2 regions of the Rossellomorea sp. NPDC077527 genome follow, and region 2 is predicted to be linked to the other one. Evidence: predicted binding sites of a transcription regulator. Region 2 holds the regulator's gene; the other holds the start of a gene.

Region 1 (10,199 bases), 310 kb from region 2:
GAGGACAATCCTGGACCTTCGTGTACTTCAAGACCGATTCCATGTCCTAACGAGTGACCGAAATACTCACCATAACCTTTTTCTGTTATGTAATCACGAGCGATCGCATCCGCTTCTTTCCCTGTCATCCCAGGTCTGATTTGTTCCATTGCAAGAAGCTGTGATTGGAGAACGACATCGTAGATCTCTTTCAATTTCTCACTTGGTTCCCCTACAGATAAAGTGCGTGTCATATCGGAGCAATATCCTTTATAGTATGCACCATAATCCAATGTTACAAAATCACCTTTTTCAATGACTTTGTCACTGGCAACTCCATGAGGAAGTGCTGAACGATTTCCTGAGGCTACGATGATATCAAAAGATGATGACGTCGCTCCTGCTTTTCTCATGAAGAATTCTAATTCATTGGAAACTTCTAACTCTGTCACACCCGGCTTGATAAAATCTAAAATATGCTTAAATGCTGCATCGGCAATATCCGCCGCATCCTTAATTATATTAAGCTCTTCAGGTGTCTTAATCAAGCGTAACTTTTCCACTAGACCGGATACCGGCACCATTTCCGCTTCTACTGCATCACGGTAGATTTCATATGCACTGTAAGTCATGTCGTTCTTTTCAAAGCCAAGCTTTTGAATACCAAGATTTTTAGCCTGCTTCGCCACTTCTTCATGAATCGGTCCAGTGTGCTGTACGATTTCATAATCAGACGCCTGTTCTGTCGCTTGCTCTATGTATCTGAAATCTGTAATGAACAGGGCTTTTTCTTTGGAAATCAACACGACACCGGATGAACCCGTAAAGTTCGTCATGTAGCGGCGATTATACGTACTTGTTAATAAAATCCCGTCAAGTGCATTTTCTGAAAAAGTCTTACGTAATCGTTCAATTTTCATTTTACTCCACTCCCTTAATGTTCTTTATAATAGCCTGCAGGGCTAACTCGTAACCAAACAGGCCGAATCCCACGATCTGCCCAATGGTTTCAGCTGCTATGACAGATTGATGCCTGAACTCTTCACGGGCATGAATATTGGATATGTGCACTTCCACAACCGGGACGGATATGGATGCCACCGCGTCTCTTATGGCATAACTGTAATGGGTGAAGGCGCCGGGATTCATGATAATTCCCCCATATCCTTCATCCTCCGCCTTGTGGATCATATCAATGATTTCCCCTTCGTGATTCGACTGCGCTGAAACCAATTGAAACCCTTCTTTTTCTGCCTGTATTCTGACATTTTCTTCTAGTTGGGTTAATGTGACGTGGCCGTAAATTGCGGGCTCCCGTTTTCCTAACCTGTTTAAATTCGGGCCATTCAACAGTAAAATTTTCACCATATGTAAACTCCTAAAAAAATAGAATGTTCATCATGAACATTCTAACATAAACCATTTACCTATACCTACATAATTGTCTGATAAATAGCATTTCTTAATGAGATACTTCTCCAGATTTCTCCTTATTATCCTGGTGCCTCAATTCATTTTCTTCATAAGAAATCGAGTAACCTATGAACACACCGTAAAGAATATATAAACAGAAAATGGTGATCAATGTATGATAATCTATCGCTGTAAAGGATTTAATACTCGGGAAAAGCGGATTAAGTACCAGGAAAAAAGCCAGATAAAGAACAATCCCATAGCCAGCACCTACCCACATAGATTTGAATTTCCGCAAACCTCCATAATAAATGAGAGCCACACCGATCGAAATGACACCGTAGGCGACGATGGATAAGACAATTCCGATCCACTTGTCGACCCAATCTCCTACAGCCCAAGGTTCGAATATGATATTAGGTTCAATTTTGGTAAAGGAAAAGAAATAACATAGATATGCAATCGAACTCCAAAACATCCCACCGATAAAACCGGTGACGACGACCATTGCCGTGAAGGAAAGGGGCTTTTCACTCTGATTCTGTTCTAAGCGGGGATTTTCTTTGCTTTCTTCCGTGCCCTCCTGGACTTTTTCATGTTGACCTTTTTGTTCTGCCATCTGTAACACCTCCATTCGTAGTATGTCCCATTGCTTGAATACTTTGCACATTATTGCTTAATTTTCAATTACACAAGAATCCACCGAAATACATGATTTAATACCCTTCTTCCTAGTGCTTTTCATCTTTTTTTAGTAAAATAGAGTATATCTTTCAAAACTTCTGAAAAAAGATGCGAACATCTTCCATTCAATACACTATAAAAAATCAATTAATACGGTTAAAGAACACAGAAATGGTCTAGAATAATAGTATAGATATTATTTAAGATGGATAGTCATGTAAGGAGGTGGCTTTGTTGAACGCTCGTAATATCTTTGTCTCTACACTAATATTATTGGCTATGATCGGGCTTGGGGCTTCCCTGTTCGGAAATCCTTTAGGGCTGGCAAGAAAACTGCTGGTAACAGCAGCCGTCATCGGGATCATCTACTTTATATACCGAAGATGGTTCAGTGGAAGAAGGGCTGGTAATAGCAATGAACAGAGAGCGTTTGTTAAAGCAGCCAAACAATCAAAAAAACGGCATAAAAAGAAATCGGCCAGTAAGCCACAAGTATCCAATATGTCTAAAAAGCGCCCGATTCGCAAAAAATCCAATGCCAAACTAACTGTAATTGAAGGAAAAAAGAATAAAAAAAACAATCGAGCCTCTTTTTAAGAGCTCGATTGTTTTATTAATACGGCCATTTTCGCAAAAAGCATTCAGCCTTTAATTTACCGTATTGAATGAGTTCCGCTTTCCTTTCGGGAGTCAGCTGGAATTCGGTGGTCAGAACTCCCTCTGTCGGGATAAAGATGATATTCTTTTCATGCTTTCTCGAGATGTACCTTGAATCATGGGCATCTTTCATGGTTGTGAAGAGTGCTTCATATAAATCTATGGCATTGTTGATCTGTTTTTTCGGTTTTCCGATCACATCGTGACTCAGTTTTACTCCAAGAACGGGCCTTTCCATTTTCACATTCTCACTGTCAAAAAGCCATATGGGAAAATTGCTGAGCACCCCTCCATCCACCATGAAACTGATTCCTTCCAACGAGCGGAGCTTCACTGGTTCAAAAAAATAAGGAAGACTCGCACTCATCCTGATCGCCCGTGCAACGGGGAAGGTTTCTTTGGCAATTCCATATTTCTCGAGATCATCCGGGAGAACCAGTAATCGGCCATTGGACAAATCGGATGCTATGACACGGAGGGAATGAGGGGGTAAATCAGCGAACGTATAAATCCCCCTCGCTTTCAGCTTTTCTTCCAGCCAGTTTTCAAGTGCCACCCCTTTGTATAAACCTAAACGATAATAGACACGAAACCACTTCAGAATTGGAAGGGATATGATTGCGTTTGAATCCATTAGTTCTTTCAAATCAATATCGTCCATTATGTCGAGAAGTTCCCGGCTTGAGTATCCAGCAGCAATAAAAGCGGCAATCACAGCACCTGCACTTGTTCCTGCAAGCCTCTTGAATGTGTATCCTTTCTCCTCAATAGCCTGATAGGCTCCAATCAGGGCAAGCCCCTTTATTCCTCCACCGGAAAATACGCCATCTATGTCCATAGGCTCCACTCCTTCTGAGGTGTATTACTACATCTTTAATTCACCGTGAAGGATTTTAGACTAAAAAAATAAGAGGGGAACCAGTCCCCTCTTACCCATTTCTATTATTATAGTCCACACTTCAGCTGAGCACCGCAGTTTGTACAAGTATTACATCCGCCCATATCTTTTACCGTCCCTTTACGACAGACAGGGCATGTATTCCCCACCTCAGAACCGATGGTCACATCCGTTGCACGCACATCCTGGATCGTATCCAGTAATACAATCGGCTTTTTGGATGTTGGAATATCATGTTTATCCTGTACCTCTTCATCATCAAAGCTGTTTTCTTCCGCCTTTAGGGTCAATACCTGTGAATCACGGCTTCCATCAACGTAAACGGTACCTCCCTTGGCGCCACCTTTATAAAGACGCTCATACACTTTTTCCACTTGCTCAACCGTATAACCACGAGGGGCATTGACGGTTTTGGAAATAGAGCTGTCGATCCAGTTCTGAATGACGCATTGAACGTCTGCATGTGCTTGTGGTGCAAGGCTCATGGAAGATACAAACCACTCTGGAAGATTGTCAGCATCTGCTTCTGGATTTCTCTTCAAATAATCCTCTACAATATCCGCTTTCACCTCAATGAATTTACCCAGGCGTCCACTTCTGTAATACGTGAAGGAGAAGTATGGTTCAAGACCAGTTGAAACCCCGACCATCGTACCCGTAGAGCCCGTTGGAGCGACGGTTAACAGATGGGAGTTTCGAATACCATATTGTTCAATGTCTTCACGTACATCTTCAGGCATTTTCTTCATAAATCCTGTTTCCACAAACGCTTTTCTTAAGGCTTTTGTTTCTTCGTCGGTGCTTCCTGTGAGGAATGGGAAGCTTCCCTTTTCCTTCGATAATTCAACCGATGCACGGTAAGCCGTTGTGGCGATGACTTCAAACACTTCATCCACAAGTTTATTGCCCTCTTCTGAACCGTATTCTTTCTCACAGTAGATCAATAAATCGGCGAGACCCATTACTCCAAGGCCAACACGACGCTCACCAAGTGCCTGCTTCTTATTTTCGTCCAGGAAGTATGGAGTCGCATCAATGACATTGTCCTGCATTCGGACACCAACTTCAACGGTACGCTTCAATTTTTCAAAATCAACGGTTTTCTTTTCTTTATCCGCGAATTGAGCAAGATTGACGGCTGCCAGGTTACACACGGAATATGGAGCAAGGGGCTGTTCGCCACATGGATTGGTGGCAACAACCTTTTGGCCATATGCTTTCGCATTCGTCATATCATTTGCGTTATCAATGAAGAAGATTCCAGGCTCAGCGGAGTATGTTGCACACACATTGATCAAGTTCCAAAGCTCTTTAGCCTTGATCTTGCGATACGTACGCACTTTGTAGCCAAGCTTTTCCCACTCGCGGACATCCCCGACGTTATGCCATTCTTCGTTATAGTACTTCATCTGTTCTTCATTGTAGCTTTCCACATCAGGGAAGCGCAGTTCATATTCTGTATCGTTTTCCACGGCTTCCATAAAGTCGCTCGTCAGACACACGGAAATATTCGCTCCTGTCAGGAACTCTGAATTATGGACGCTGTATGTTCCACCTGTGCGGAGCTTTTCTTCTGCATTCTTAAGGATCTTTGCATCAAATCCACCGTAACCAGGGATTTGTCTATAGTTCAGGATCCCTTGATACATCGCTTCCTCTTGTTCTGTCAGCGGCGTGAATTTTAATTTTTCCTGTGCAGCCTTTTTGATGGTTTCATCTTCTGTGTTTTCAAGAAGATAACGCAGGATACGCGGGTTTTGCATTTTGGAAATAATGAATTCGATAATATCGGGATGCCAATCTGAAAGCATAATCATTTGTGCCCCACGCCTTGAACCGCCCTGCTCAACCAGATGTGTCAATTTCGCAATATCATCCAGCCATGAAACAGAACCAGAGGATTTACCGTTAACGCCTTTCGCAAGGGTGTTACGAGGACGAAGGGTCGATCCATTCGTTCCGACTCCCCCACCACGGCTCATGATCTCCATGACCTGCTTGCGGTGTTCTGAAATGCCTTCACGGGAATCCTGTACAAAAGGCATCACATAACAGTTGAAGTACGTTACATCCGTACCTGCACCAGCTCCGTATAGCACACGTCCTGCAGGAACAAAATGAAGATTCACTAGTTCATGATAGAATTTTTCAAACCAAACCTGTCTCTTTTCAGGAGTTTCTTCCACTTCTGCCAAGCCTGTTGCGTTACGCTTCGCAATTTGTTCATAGTAGACTTCAAGTGGTTTCTCAATGACATCCAATGTCCTCGAAACAATCCCCGTCTCCATTTCCTCTGGCTTGTCGATGGCGCTTCTGTATTCTTCTTCGATCCAGACGGATGCTTTTTTCGTTTCCCAATCGATGCTTGAGATGTAGCCTAATCCCCTTGCAGGGAACTTGGGATCTTCCTTGATGGTGAGGACCACGAAGTCACCTTCTGATAGAGTGATCTTTTCGGTGTCTTTGAAAGAATAACGATCGATCATGACCAGACGGGATACACCTTTGTGTGTTGTTTTCATATCCGGGGTGATGGGATGTACTTGAGGAAACAATCCAATATCCTTATTTAATCTCTCGGTGTTTAAATTCATCGTGTTTTTCGACGCAACAGTCATAAAGACAACTCCTTCTATCTCAAATGTTTCAGTTTCTGTTTTTTTCGCTGATGTCTTATTTCAAGTATTAAGATATCATAGCCAATCTGGAAAAGCAATAAATAAACACAACATATTGTGTGCAAAAAATTATTCGACACACCATATATTGTGTTTCAGGTCAATAGGTCATTTGTTTGTCAAACGGATAATATGCCAATAAAAATAGAAAACAGGAGAAAATAATAGAAAATCATATAATACTCCGGCCATTTCTATTAATTTAGAACTTGATATAAAAGAAAGTCGCGTAATCGTTGGTAAAATAGGAAAAAAGCGACAATCATCGCTTTTTTTCTACAAAATTTTTTATCGTTTAAAGTTCCAATCGTCTGATTCATATCGGGACTCGGCAAGATCCACAACATATTGTGTCTCTTCTTCAGAAAGCTCATATGGTTCGAGCTGGATGTTCAATCCTTCTTCAAACCCTTTTTTGAATGCTTCCTTCGCCATATCCATCGTGACCGTTTCAGAGCTGATTTCGTTCATGGCAACGGCCTTATTTTTAAATGCACGCTGCATACGCTCTTTCACCCTGTCGGATGGATATTTGAACAGACTGAACAACTTGTCTTCATCCAGGTCCAACAGGATGGAACCATGCTGAAGGATGACGCCTTTTTGACGGGTCTGTGCGCTACCTGCCACTTTTCTGCCTTCAACCACCAGCTCATACCAGCTTGGTGCATCGAAACAAACGGCCGAACGGGGATTTTTTAACCCTTCCCGCTCTTCTGCTGTTTTCGGTACCGCAAAGTAGGCTTCTAGACCAAGACCTTGGAACCCTTTCAGTATCCCTTCTGAAATGACCCGGTACGCTTCCGTAACGGTTTTAGGCATTTCAGGATGATCCTCAGACACAATGACGCTGTACGTCAATTCATGTTCATGAAGAACCCCCCTGCCACCTGTAGGACGTCTCACAAATCCAAGTCCGTGTTCTTTTACGGCATCAAGATTGATTTCTTTTTCTACCTTTTGAAAATAACCGATTGATAGTGTAGCCGGATCCCAACCGTAAAAACGGATCGTTGGGGGAATCTTCCCTTCACTGTGCCAATCGAGCAGCGCCTCATCTAAGGCCATATTATAAGAAGGGGAACAATTTCCTGAGTCAATGAATCTCCATGTTTCCTTTTTCATGCATCATACCTCATTTGCGTGTTCTGTATTGATCATTCATATGTAATCTTTTAAGTCCGTTACTAGTCTATCAAATCCACTTCGAAAAACAAAGAAAAACAGATTGGAAAGTCTTTGCTGTAAAATAAAAAATATGTTTTGATTATCATGGCTTTCATGAATATAATAGAAGGTAGCGCATTTGTAGAAAGGAGCATGAATGATGGAAGGATTATATATTCTTTTAGTCGTACTTGGTGGAATCATCATCTATTCACTTTTTACGTTCTTCTATCAAAAGAGAATCGTGAAAACACTGACTGAAGAGGAATTCCGAGCTGGTTATCGTAAAGCTCAATTGATAGATGTACGTGAAGCGAATGAATTTGAAAACGGTCATGTCCTGGGTGCACGAAATATTCCATTATCACAGATCAAAATGAGACAAAAGGAAATTCGTCAGGATCAACCCGTTTACCTTTACTGCCAAAGCGGACTACGCAGCGGGAGGGCAGCCCAAATGCTGCACCGTAAAGGATACCGCGACCTTCACCATTTGCAAGGCGGATTCAAAAAGTGGACAGGAAAAGTAAAACATAAAAAATGATTGTGAAAGGATCACCTTGGGGTGATCCTTTTTTTGTGGGATGGGGTTTTGTTCATCATTTGATGAAAATGGAATTAAATGTATATCCGCTAAATTTTTGATGAAAATGGCTGTTTTGAAGGGAGAATCGACTGGATTCCTTCACATTTCCGCTGGATAATCAGCCAAATCGGCACGATTCCCTTTCCGCATTTTCGGATTCGGCATCACAACTCTAAAGATGAATCCATTTTATCTGCATGATTATCCATGTTTCCACAATCACCATCCTTTTAAAGACTTGAATTACCTTTGAAGGTCCGTCCCTTTATAAAAACCCCTCCGTCATAAGACGGAGGGGTTTAGTTATACGTATTAGCCTTCTTTCGTATAGCGCAGTACCGGTTTTCTTGCTGCAAGTGTCTCATCCATACGCTTCACGATGGTCGTGTGTGGAGCTTCCTGGACGATTTCCGGTGTTTCTTCTGCTTCTTTGGCAATTTGGATCATGGCATCAATGAAAGAATCAAGGGTTTCTTTTGATTCAGTTTCCGTTGGTTCAATCATCATGCACTCTTCCACATTTAATGGGAAGTAAATGGTCGGCGGATGATACCCGAAGTCCAGCAGTCGCTTCGCAATATCGAGCGTACGTACGCCAAGCTTCTTCTGGCGTTTTCCACTGATGACGAACTCATGCTTACAATGACGGTCATACGGGAGGTCAAAGTAAGGAGCAAGGCGGCGCATCATGTAGTTTGCATTCAGGACAGCATTCTCCGTCACCGCTCTCAGTCCGTCCGGCCCCATGGTGCGGATATACGTATAGGCACGGACGTTGATTCCAAAGTTTCCATAGTATGGTTTTACACGGCCGATAGAATCAGGACGGTTATAATCGAATTCATATTGGTCACCATTTTTTACAAGGACAGGTTTTGGAAGATATTTGATTAAGTCTTCCTTCACTCCTACAGGGCCGCTTCCTGGACCGCCGCCTCCGTGAGGACCGGTGAACGTCTTATGAAGATTCAAATGCACGACGTCAAATCCCATATCCCCCGGTCTTGCTTTTGAGAGGACCGCATTCAGGTTGGCTCCGTCATAATACAGCTTTCCACCCGCTTCATGAATGATGGAAGCCATTTCCATGATGTTTTCTTCGAATAAACCAAGAGTATTTGGATTTGTCAGCATTAGGGCAGCTGTATCATCCCCTACTACCCGCTTCAAATCTTCTAAATCGACCAAACCGTTTTCATTCGACTTTACCGTCACCGTTTCAAACCCAGCAACTGTTGCACTGGCAGGGTTCGTTCCATGAGCCGAGTCAGGTACAATTACCTTCGTACGATGGGTATCCCCATTCGCCTCATGGTAGGCGCGTATCATCATCAGACCGGTCCACTCTCCATGAGCTCCCGCAGCAGGTTGAAGCGTCACTTCATCCATGCCCGTGATTTCTTTCAAATGCTCCTGGAGATCATACATCAGTTCAAGAGCACCTTGAACGCTTTCAGCTTCCTGAAGAGGGTTGATGTGGGCGAATCCGTTCAGTCGCGCAACGTTCTCATTCACTTTTGGATTGTATTTCATCGTACAGGATCCAAGTGGATAGAAACCTGAATCCACCCCATGATTGCGTTTCGATAATGCTGTATAATGGCGCATGATGTCCAGTTCCGATACCTCAGGAAGTTCAGGTGCTTCAGTACGGATATAATCGGTCGGAATCAGATCTGACAGTTCCACCTGTGGTACATCCATCTCTGGCAGGCTATAGCCTGTGCGGCCTTCTTTCGTTAATTCGAAAATAAGAGGCTGATCTTTCTTATTCATGACAATCCCCCAATTCTGCTACAAATGCGTCAATTTCTTCTTTGCTGCGAAGTTCTGTAACAGCAATCAGCATATGATGCGATAAGCTGTCGTCCATCAACCCTAAATCATATCCACCGATTATTTCTTTGGAAAGAAGCTTTTGATTGATCTCTTTCACCGGTCTATTCACTTTCACGACAAATTCATTAAAAGATGGTCCTTCAAATGCAATGGTAAATCCTTTACTTTTAAAGGCTTCTTTGGCGTAATGCGCTTTTTGGATATTTTGCATAGCCATTTCTTTGACACCCTGTTTTCCTAAAGCGGTCATGGCTACTGATGCTGCCAACGCATTCAATGCCTGATTGGAACAGATATT
Region 2 (10,199 bases):
AAGGAAACGGTCGTTGCCTTAAAGCGACAAGGAATTGATATCAAAGGGATCGAGTTTGATTTATTGCTGGCTTCTTATATCATCAATCCGTCTGAATCGAGTGAAGACTTTGCGTCCATTGCGAAAGGTCACGGTCAGCCTTCCGTCGAATCGGATGAAGCCGTTTATGGAAAAGGGGCCAAGCAGAAGGTTCCTTCCACAGAGATTCTATCAGAGCATCTCGCTCGAAAAGCGTTCATCCTGAACGAACTGAAAGATACCTGCATGAATGAATTAAAAGAAAATGATCTTTATGATTTATACATGGAATTGGAATTACCGCTTGCGTTGATCCTTGCCGAAATGGAATTCACCGGTGTGAAAGTCGACCAGGAGCGCTTGCAAACAATGAAAGAGGAATTGGCCCTCCGCCTGGAAGAATTGGAAAAGAACATTTATGAGCTGGCTGGGGAAAGTTTCAATATCAATTCTCCGAAACAGCTTGGCGTCATCCTTTTTGAAAAATTGGGTCTTCCGGTTGTGAAGAAAACGAAAACGGGATATTCCACTTCTGCAGACGTATTGGAAAAACTCCAATCAAAACATGAAATCATTGATCATATCCTTCATTACCGTCAGTTAGGAAAGCTTCAATCCACCTATCTGGAAGGTTTATTGAAGGTTGTTCATCAAGATTCAAGTAAGATTCATACTCGCTTCAATCAGGCCCTCACCCAAACGGGCCGCCTAAGTTCTACGGATCCAAACCTTCAAAACATCCCGATCCGTTTGGAAGAAGGACGGAAGATCCGTCAGGCATTCATTCCTTCTGAAAAGGGATGGGTGATGTTCGCTGCCGACTATTCTCAGATCGAACTACGTGTACTCGCTCATATAGCTGGAGATGAGAAATTGATTGAAGCTTTCAGAAACGACATGGACATCCATACGAAAACCGCCATGGACGTCTTCGGGGTAGAGAAGGATGAGGTCACGTCCAATATGAGAAGGCATGCGAAAGCCGTAAACTTCGGGATCGTCTATGGAATCAGTGACTACGGCCTTTCACAAAGCCTTGATATCACGCGTAAAGAAGCAGGGGAATTCATTAAGAAGTACCTGGAAAGCTTCCCGGGTGTGAAAGAATATATGGATGACATCGTCCAGGATGCGAAACAAAAGGGATATGTGACGACCCTGATGAATCGCCGCCGCTACCTTCCGGAAATCACGAGCCGTAACTTCAATTTGCGAAGCTTTGCTGAACGGACCGCGATGAATACACCGATCCAGGGCAGTGCAGCTGACATCATCAAGAAGGCGATGATCGACATGGCTGCCAGATTGAAGGAAGAGAATCTTCAGTCGAGGCTATTATTACAGGTACATGATGAATTGATCTTTGAAGCGCCTGAGGAAGAAATTGAAACCTTGAAGAAAATCGTCCCTGAAGTGATGGAGAACGCCATGGAGCTTGAAGTTCCTCTGAAGGTCGATTACTCATACGGACAAACATGGTACGACGCGAAGTAGTTTTATGTAAAAGGAGGTGGCACAATGCCTGAGCTGCCCGAAGTAGAGACGGTCAGAAGAACATTGGAGCTCCTTGTATTAGGAAAGAAAATAAAAGATGTCAGTGTGTTTTGGCCGAAGATGGTTAAAAACCCAGATGATACGGAAGCATTCATCGATAGCCTGAGAGGTCAGGAAATCCTTGAAATGAGAAGAAGAGGGAAATTCTTAATCTTTTACTTTAACGATGTGGCGCTAGTTTCCCATTTGAGAATGGAAGGAAAGTATAATCTTGCTTCTCATCAGGATCCCGTTGAAAAACATACTCACGTCATCTTCCATTTTACGGACGGGACGGAGCTCAGATACCGTGATGTACGTAAATTCGGAACGATGCACCTGTTCAAGAAAGGGGAGGAACTGCTTCACCTCCCCCTCCTGCAATTGGGACCAGAACCGTTTCTATCAGAGTTCACGGTGGACTATCTGGCTGAAAAGCTTGGCAGGACGGACAGAATCGTGAAAGCGACACTGTTGGATCAGACGGTACTGGTGGGTCTTGGGAACATTTATGTAGATGAAGCATTATTCCGTGCCGGCATTCATCCTGACAGAAAGTCGAAGTCCTTGTCACGTGAAGAAATCGACGTGCTGCACAAGGAAATCATTCATACATTGACCGAAGCCGTAGAGATGGGTGGCAGTACAATCCGATCTTACGTGAATTCCCAGGGTCAGATGGGGATGTTCCAGCAGAACCTGTATGTTTACAACAGAAAAGAAGAGCCGTGCCGGAATTGCGGCACGCTCATTGAGAAGAAAGTATCAGCCGGGAGAGGGACCCATTATTGTCCCCAATGTCAGCATTAGAAACGTTTAACATCTGATAAGCCCTTACCATATAGTATTGTAATGATTTTTGGGAGGGCTATTAGATGAGTGAAACAATCTCCTTATTACTGCTGGCGTTTGCTGTGAGTCTCGATAGTTTTAGCACCGGTTTGACTTATGGATTGCGAAAAGTGAAAATCCCTACAAAATCAATCAGTATTATCTCGATCTGTTCAGCGAGCTCCTTATTGCTGGCCATGTTACTTGGTCAAACCATCGGGTCCATCATCACCCCGGTGTGGGCTGGAAGGATTGGCGGTATAATCTTAGTTGTGATCGGTGCGGCAGTTCTTTACCAGTTCTTCAGACCGGAAAAGGAATCAGTCATTCCGCAAGAAAAAACACTGATCAATTTTGAAATTAAATCCATAGGTTTGGTGATTCAAATATTAAGAAGGCCGTTGACGGCGGACTTTGATAAATCAGGCACCATCACGGGTATCGAGGCATTCATGCTTGGGATCGCACTGTCTCTGGATGCCTTCGGTGCCGGAATCGGTGCAGCACTACTACACTTCTCGCCGTTACTACTTAGCCTGGCAATCTTTGTGATGAGCTTTACCTTCTTATTCTCCGGATTGAAGATGGGGGAATTCTTCTCTCATCTGCGCTGGATTCACCGCGTCTCGTTTCTTCCGGGTGTACTGCTCATCCTCATCGGGATCCTGCGGTTTTAGTAACCGGCGAGTATTGGAAAGGATACGATCATGGCAAATATAATTGGATTAACAGGTGGAATTGCCAGTGGAAAGAGCACAGTATCCACCATGTTAAACGAAAAAGGATATACCATCATTGATGCAGACCTGGCTGCCCGAATGGTCGTAGAAGTCGGTCAGCCCGCCTATCTTGCAATCGTTGAGGAATTTGGTGACGGTATCCTTCACGAAAACGATACAACCATCAACCGAGAAAAGCTCGGTCAGATCATCTTTAACTCGGAAGAAAAAAGGAAAAAACTGAATAGTATCGTGCATCCAGCTGTAAGAAGCATGATGCTTCAGTATAAAGACGAAGCTATTGCATCAGGAAAAAACACCATATTCATGGATATCCCCTTATTATTTGAGAGCGACCTGACGTGGATGGTGGATCGCACCCTCGTGGTATACGTGAACGAAGAAACCCAGCTCTCACGCTTAATGGAACGGAATCACTTCAATCGCGAAGATGCATCATGCCGAATCGCTTCCCAATTCCCCCTGAAGGATAAAGTCAACCTTGCCGACGCAGTCATCGACAACAACGGATCACTGCATGAAACAAAAGAACAGCTTGAATCCCTCATAGTGAAATGGGACCTGAAACCATAGCAAGACAAATGACCGACAAGAGAACTTGTCGGTTTTTTATTTTGCCTTCATGGAATATTTTAAGTGGAATTATATGCATTTTAATTGATAGCATCATGATATCTATGTTGAGTGTAGCGGAAGGTTGCTCGACTCCTGCGGGAAAAGTGGGACAGGTGAGACCCCGCAGGCGAAGCCGAGGAGGCTCACCGCCCACCCCGCGGAAAGCGAGCAACGTGTAGCGGAACTCAACCAGCACATGCTTCGTGCAAAAATGTAAGCGATGCCATTGAAAACATGTATGTTTCCATACCGTAAAAATATACATACAATAAGCCTATTTGTCAGAATAATAAAACATTAAAAATCCGCAAAATACTTATTAACTAATTCTCCAAATATGTTATACTATTTTTAGCAAATAAACATATAAGTATAACATTAATATAGAGGGGAGCCGGATTTATGAAGGCGAAAATTGCAATCAATGGTTTTGGACGTATTGGAAGAATGGTTTTCAGAAAAGCAATCTTAGAGGATAACTTAGAGGTTGTAGCCATCAACGCAAGCTACCCTGCTGAAACGTTAGCCCATTTAATAAAGTATGACACAAATCATGGCACATTCCAGGCAGATGTAGTGGCAGAAGATGATGCACTCATCATCAACGGTAAACGTGTCCTGCTATTAAGCAATCGTGATCCTAAAGCATTACCTTGGAATGAATTGAATATTGATATCGTGATTGAAGCGACTGGGAAATTCAATTCAAAGGACAAAGCGAGCCTTCATTTAGAAGCGGGAGCGAAAAAAGTCATCCTTACAGCCCCTGGGAAAAATGAGGACGTTACCATTGTGATGGGAGTAAATGAAAGCGCATTAAATATTGAGGAACACAGTGTGATTTCCAACGCTTCCTGCACGACGAACTGCCTGGCTCCTGTTGCAAAAGTACTGGATGAGCAGTTCGGAATTGAAAACGGTCTCATGACGACCGTGCATGCGTACACGAATGATCAAAAGAATATTGATAATCCGCATAAAGATTTGAGAAGAGCAAGAGCTTGCGGACAATCAATCATTCCGACGACTACCGGTGCAGCAAAAGCATTATCATTGGTTCTTCCACAGCTTAACGGGAAGCTTCATGGAATGGCTTTACGCGTGCCGACTCCTAACGTTTCACTAGTAGATCTGGTTGTAGATGTGAAAAGAGACGTGACGGTTGAAGAAATCAATGAAGCCTTCATTACAGCATCCCTTGGTTCCCTGCATGGAGTGCTTCAATACACGACTGAACCATTGGTTTCAATCGACTTCAATACAAATCCTCACTCCGCGATCATCGACGGCTTATCCACGATGGTCATGGGGAGCCGAAAAGTGAAGGTATTGGCTTGGTATGATAATGAATGGGGTTACTCATGCCGTGTCGTAGACCTGGCTAAATTCGTCGCGAGCAAAATGAATGCCAAACAAGAAGTCAACGTTTGAAAGAACCAACATAAACAATAAAGCGAATCATAGGAACGCACCTGTTTCGGGTGCGTTCTTTTCTTTTTTTACACGCTTTAGGAAGGACAAAGGGAAGTATATTCTTATAAGTAGTGGAGACATCTAGTTGCTACTGGTTAAAGTTTGTTTGGAAACTTTATGCTTTAAAAAAAGCTGATTAGTACTATCAATAAATAGTGTAACTAAATTAGAATCACAGAGTGGATTGTAGCGGAAGGCACTTGACTCCTGCGGGAATAGCGGGAAAGTTGAGACCCCACAGGGCAAAGCCCGAGGAGGCTCAACTCACGCCCCGCCGGAAAGCAAGTGCCTGGAGCGGAAAGGAACGGTCTTCAAAGAAAACGAGATCTCTCTACTATGCTCTTTATTGAAAAAGAGAAAAGGATTTTACTTTTATATGGTTAAAAAACTTTATAAAAATTTATTGCAAAAGAGATTTAAACAAAGTATACTATTTTTCGTGAACTTCTTATTAGCAAATGAATACTGATTTAACTACTTAAAGGGTTAGGACCTCTTCGGACTAACTTTCCCCCGTGGTAGTTAAGATTTTGCCAAAGGATCCGTTCATTTTGACGAAAAAAATCATGTCAAAGGGGGAAATACGAAAATGGAAACAATGGGACGTCATGTAATCTCTGAATTATGGGGTTGCGATTTTGAAAAATTAAACGATGTAGTAGGAATTGAGAAAACATTCGTAGATGCTGCACTTAAATCAGGTGCAGAAGTTCGTGAGGTGGCTTTCCACAAATTTGCTCCTCAAGGTGTAAGTGGAGTGGTAATCATCTCAGAATCACATTTAACGATCCACAGTTTTCCTGAACATGGTTATGCCAGTATTGATGTATATACTTGCGGTGATTTAGATCCTAATATCGCTGCTGAATATATTGCTGATGCTCTTGGTGCTGACACACGCGAAACAATCGAATTGCCGCGTGGTATGGGTCCAGTACAAGTGAAAAAGTCTCAGGCTCAAGCCCTTTAATCGATAATAACTCAGAAGAGATGCGTGTTTCATGCATCTCTTTTTTTGTGCGCTCCTTCACTGTGCATTATTATGGGTTTTTCAATTTTGCCTTTTCGTGTAAAATAAGGGTAACTAAAGGGAGGAACTTGAAATGAGTGGATTACGCACCCTATTAAAACGATTTCAATCGGAATGTGAAACATCCGATCAGCATGAAGATAAAGAACTGCAATCACGCTATTATAAATCCATGCATCAAGGTGCATTTAATGCAGTACTAGGTTTGTTCTCATCGGCCGAGTACGATGTGATCTCACAGTCCAAAGATAGAGGGGAAATCACGGTCCGGAAAAACGGAACGCCCCAATTGTTCATCGTCGCCACGGTCATCACGGTGAGACCGCTTGAAACGGCAGTCGATTTCAAAATTAGTGCAGATAAAGGAAAGATCTTTGGTACATATACCGTTTTAAAAGCACAGATCAGTCATTATTATCACCAGCTTGATAGTGAGTTGACCAAAGCGAAATAACGGTAAATCCTTCAGAAGCTTGTGTAAGTCGCGGCTTTTTTATATGATGAAGGTAATAGTTTGTAATAACGGAGCTGATATTATGAAGTGCCCGTCTTGCCAGCATAATGGTACACGAGTAGTGGACTCCCGTCCTGCTGATGAAGGACGTTCAATCAGAAGAAGAAGAGAATGCGAAGTATGCAATTTTCGCTTTACGACCTTTGAGAAGGTTGAAGAGCTTCCTTTGATTGTCGTGAAAAAAGAAGGGGTAAGAGAAGAGTTTAGTCGAGAAAAGATTTTGAGAGGGCTGATCAAGGCCTGCGAGAAGCGCCCTGTTCCTCTTGAGAGGTTAGAAAAGATCTCAACGGATATTGAAAAGGATCTTCGGAATCAAGGTGCTTCCGAAGTAGAATCTGTGAAGATCGGTGAGATGGTCATGGATCATCTTGCTAAAGTAGATGAAGTGGCATATGTCCGTTTTGCATCCGTATATCGACAGTTTAAAGATATTAATGTATTTATAGACGAATTAAAAGAATTGATAAAAAAAGAGTAGAAGAATGAGCTGAAGATGATATTCTTTAGCTCTTTTCTCTTTATTTATTGAAAGGTAGAATCCAACTATGATGAAGAAGCATTGGAATGAAATACAACCGATCGATCACTACACGGTGGGGACTAATGGGATGCTTCAGGAATATGACCGGAAAATCATCACATTTCTATACCAGCCTTTAATCGGTTCCGTATGCTACAGCCTCTATATGAGCCTGTGGGGGGAAGTGGAAGAAAACCGTCTCTGGTCGACGGATTCCACTCACTATCATCTGATGAATGTTCTGTCTGTCAACCTTCAGGACGTTTATGAAGCAAGGATGAAGCTTGAAGGAATTGGGTTGTTGAAGGTTTATGTGAAAAAGGATCAAGAAGACCGCCGTTTCCTTTATGAATTGCAGCCGCCACTGTCTCCCCAGGAATTCTTTCATGATGGAATGCTGAATGTATATTTATACCGTAAGATCGGCCGGACCCATTACTTGCGTTTGAAGAAGTTTTTCTCTGATGTAACGGTTGATCACGATCATTACACCGATATCACACGTTCCTTTCAGGATGTGTTTACATCGGAGCCGATCAATTTCCTTCACCATGATGCAAATATGGATTCCGAGACTGCCTCTGGTGAACAATATATGAAATATGGAAAGAATGATGGACTGGCCCTGGACGAAGTCGATTTCGACTTTCAATTATTGCTTGGCGGGTTATCTGAATCCATGGTTCCCCGGAAAGCTTTTACGGAAAAAGTGAAGGAAACCGTATTGAAGCTGAGCTACCTTTATGGAATCAATCCCCTTCAAATGAAAAATATCGTCTTAAGCTCCCTGGATGCCGATGATTCAATCGATATTGAATTGCTGCGTAAAACGGCACGGGACTGGTATGGCATGCAAACCGGAGACCAACTGCCCGATTTGACAACAAGACTTGAGCCAAAGAAACCCGAGGTGCGCGATCAACCGCTTTCTCAGGAAGAAGAGCTCATTGAATATCTGGAAACCACGTCACCGAAGGATGTGTTATCGGACATATCCAATGGCGGGTCACCTTCAAAGGCGGATCTTCAGGCGGTTGAAGAAGTACTCATGGCCCAAAAACTGCCGATCGGCGTCATGAATGTGCTGATTCAATATGTTCTGTTGAAAACGGATATGAAGTTGACAAAGGGATACATGGAGAAAATTGCGTCTCATTGGTCCAGGAAGAAAGTGAAGACGGCTAGTGAAGCGATGGATCTCGCCAAAAAAGAACATAAGCAGTACATGGAGTGGGCGGAAGGTAAGAAGGAAACGAAATCGAACAGGCGGAGAAAGCCGATTCGTACAGAGAAGCTTCCGGACTGGTTTAAGGAAGAGGAAACCACTGAAGAATCCGACACGTCTTCTGACGGATACGACTTTGAAGCGGAAAAGAAAAAACTCGAAGAAGAATTAAAAAATTTTCGGAAGTAGGTGAACATAACGGTGGAGAAAATAAATAACACCCTAAAACGGTTGGCGACTTCTGGTTCGTTTCAACAACGATATGAACAAATGAAAAAAGAGATCCTGGAAAATAGTGATGTGAAGGATTTTATCCGCAGGAATGAAGGTGTTGTAACAGCTGAAATGGTCAATGGTAGCCTGATGAAGCTGTATGAATACATCTCGCAAAGCAAGGAATGCCGGTACTGCCCATCCTTACAGGAATGTAAGAATATGATGGAAGGTTATGACCCTCATTTAGTGATCAGAGGCAACACCATCGACATCGATTATCATCGCTGTCCCCGCAAGGTCATCCATGATGAAAGAACGAGTGCTCAGCGCTTGATCAAAAGCTTATATGTACCGAAAGATATTTTACAAGCGTCTTTCCAGACACTCGAGCTTGATTCGAAAAGCCGCCTGGAAGCTGTGCGTTTGGCAAAGAATTTCGTAGAGACATATCAAGAAGGAACCAAGATGAAAGGTCTTTATTTTTACGGAAAATTCGGGGTAGGCAAATCCTATCTGTTGGGAGCCATGGCTAACGAACTTGCTGAGAAAAAAATAGCTTCCTTAATCGTATACGTTCCCGAGTTCTTCCGGGAAATCAAACAATCACTTGGTGATAATTCGGTCAATGAAAAACTCGAGATGGTGAAAACAGCACCGATCCTCATGCTTGATGATATCGGAGCAGAAACGATGTCGAGTTGGGGAAGGGATGAAATCCTTGGAACCATCCTCCAGTATCGGATGCTTGAAAACCTGCCGACATTCTTCACCTCCAACTTCAACTTCAGCGAGCTGACCCATCACCTGACGTACAGTCAGCGCGGGGAAGAAGAAAAGTTGAAGGCTGCACGGATCATGGAGCGAATCAAGTATTTGTCGAAGCCAGTGTTGATTGATGGTAAGAATAGAAGAGAATAGGTTGATGGAGAGGGAATCGGATGCGGTTTCCTTTCTTTTTTTATGAGATAATGATGCTGGGTTATTTGCATTATTTGTTAAATGGCTGGATTTTTTGAGATTTCGGTCGGTTTTTCAAAGGAAACGGCCGGATTATCGGCGAAAACGGCTGGAATGTCACATCGAACAGTCAACCATGGCTGAATCAGCCCCAAATAGCCCTTCCCCAAAAAGAAATTCACTCATCAACTTCTAATTTATACAAGCCTCCCATATATATAAATCAGGGAATTGGGTTTAAGGAGGCGAGAAAGTTTGATTGAATTTATTTTCAAGCAAAAAAATGATGCAATAAAGCTTCAAGAATACCTTAATAAAGAGTTCATCCAATCATGGTTCCATGAAACACTCTTTCAACATAAAACTCACTATAATCTGACGATTGAGGTTTCCCCCTTCTTCAAGGAGAGAGAAAAGCTGTTCAACGGGGTTTCTAAATTCGTCATGAATGATAAATGTATGGATTGGTCCGAATCAGTCCTGCGGGAAAATTACCTTTATGAAGATATTGATGAAATCAATCAAAT

The links. Region 2 encodes NrdR, which represses ribonucleotide reductase genes. Its sites were predicted from a motif close to AACACNATATATNGTGTT; they were not measured.
Region 1: ACIGG7_RS06060 (vitamin B12-dependent ribonucleotide reductase) is a predicted target of NrdR. The motif match lies at 6,387-6,404, and genes of this name have one in related genera.

The regions. Positions count from the first base shown of each region.
Region 1 covers NZ_JBITVL010000002.1:163,343-173,541, forward strand. The annotation lists gene ACIGG7_RS06035 (M24 family metallopeptidase) at 1-899, opposite strand, end outside; gene aroQ (type II 3-dehydroquinate dehydratase) at 901-1,347, opposite strand; gene ACIGG7_RS06045 (YqhR family membrane protein) at 1,442-2,011, opposite strand; gene ACIGG7_RS06050 (SA1362 family protein) at 2,311-2,673, shown strand; gene ACIGG7_RS06055 (patatin-like phospholipase family protein) at 2,690-3,571, opposite strand; gene ACIGG7_RS06060 (vitamin B12-dependent ribonucleotide reductase) at 3,679-6,249, opposite strand; gene ACIGG7_RS06065 (lipoate--protein ligase family protein) at 6,598-7,434, opposite strand; gene ACIGG7_RS06070 (rhodanese-like domain-containing protein) at 7,637-8,020, shown strand; gene gcvPB (aminomethyl-transferring glycine dehydrogenase subunit GcvPB) at 8,375-9,838, opposite strand; gene gcvPA (aminomethyl-transferring glycine dehydrogenase subunit GcvPA) at 9,831-10,199, opposite strand, start outside.
Region 2 covers NZ_JBITVL010000002.1:475,717-485,915, reverse strand. The annotation lists gene polA (DNA polymerase I) at 1-1,512, shown strand, start outside; gene mutM (DNA-formamidopyrimidine glycosylase) at 1,537-2,361, shown strand; gene ytaF (sporulation membrane protein YtaF) at 2,427-3,059, shown strand; gene coaE (dephospho-CoA kinase) at 3,090-3,695, shown strand; gene ACIGG7_RS07635 (glyceraldehyde-3-phosphate dehydrogenase) at 4,140-5,168, shown strand; gene speD (adenosylmethionine decarboxylase) at 5,800-6,180, shown strand; gene ACIGG7_RS07625 (cytosolic protein) at 6,314-6,694, shown strand; gene nrdR (transcriptional regulator NrdR) at 6,777-7,232, shown strand; gene ACIGG7_RS07615 (replication initiation and membrane attachment family protein) at 7,303-8,688, shown strand; gene dnaI (primosomal protein DnaI) at 8,701-9,633, shown strand; gene ACIGG7_RS07605 (hypothetical protein) at 9,711-9,854, opposite strand; gene ACIGG7_RS07600 (putative sporulation protein YtxC) at 9,928-10,199, shown strand, end outside.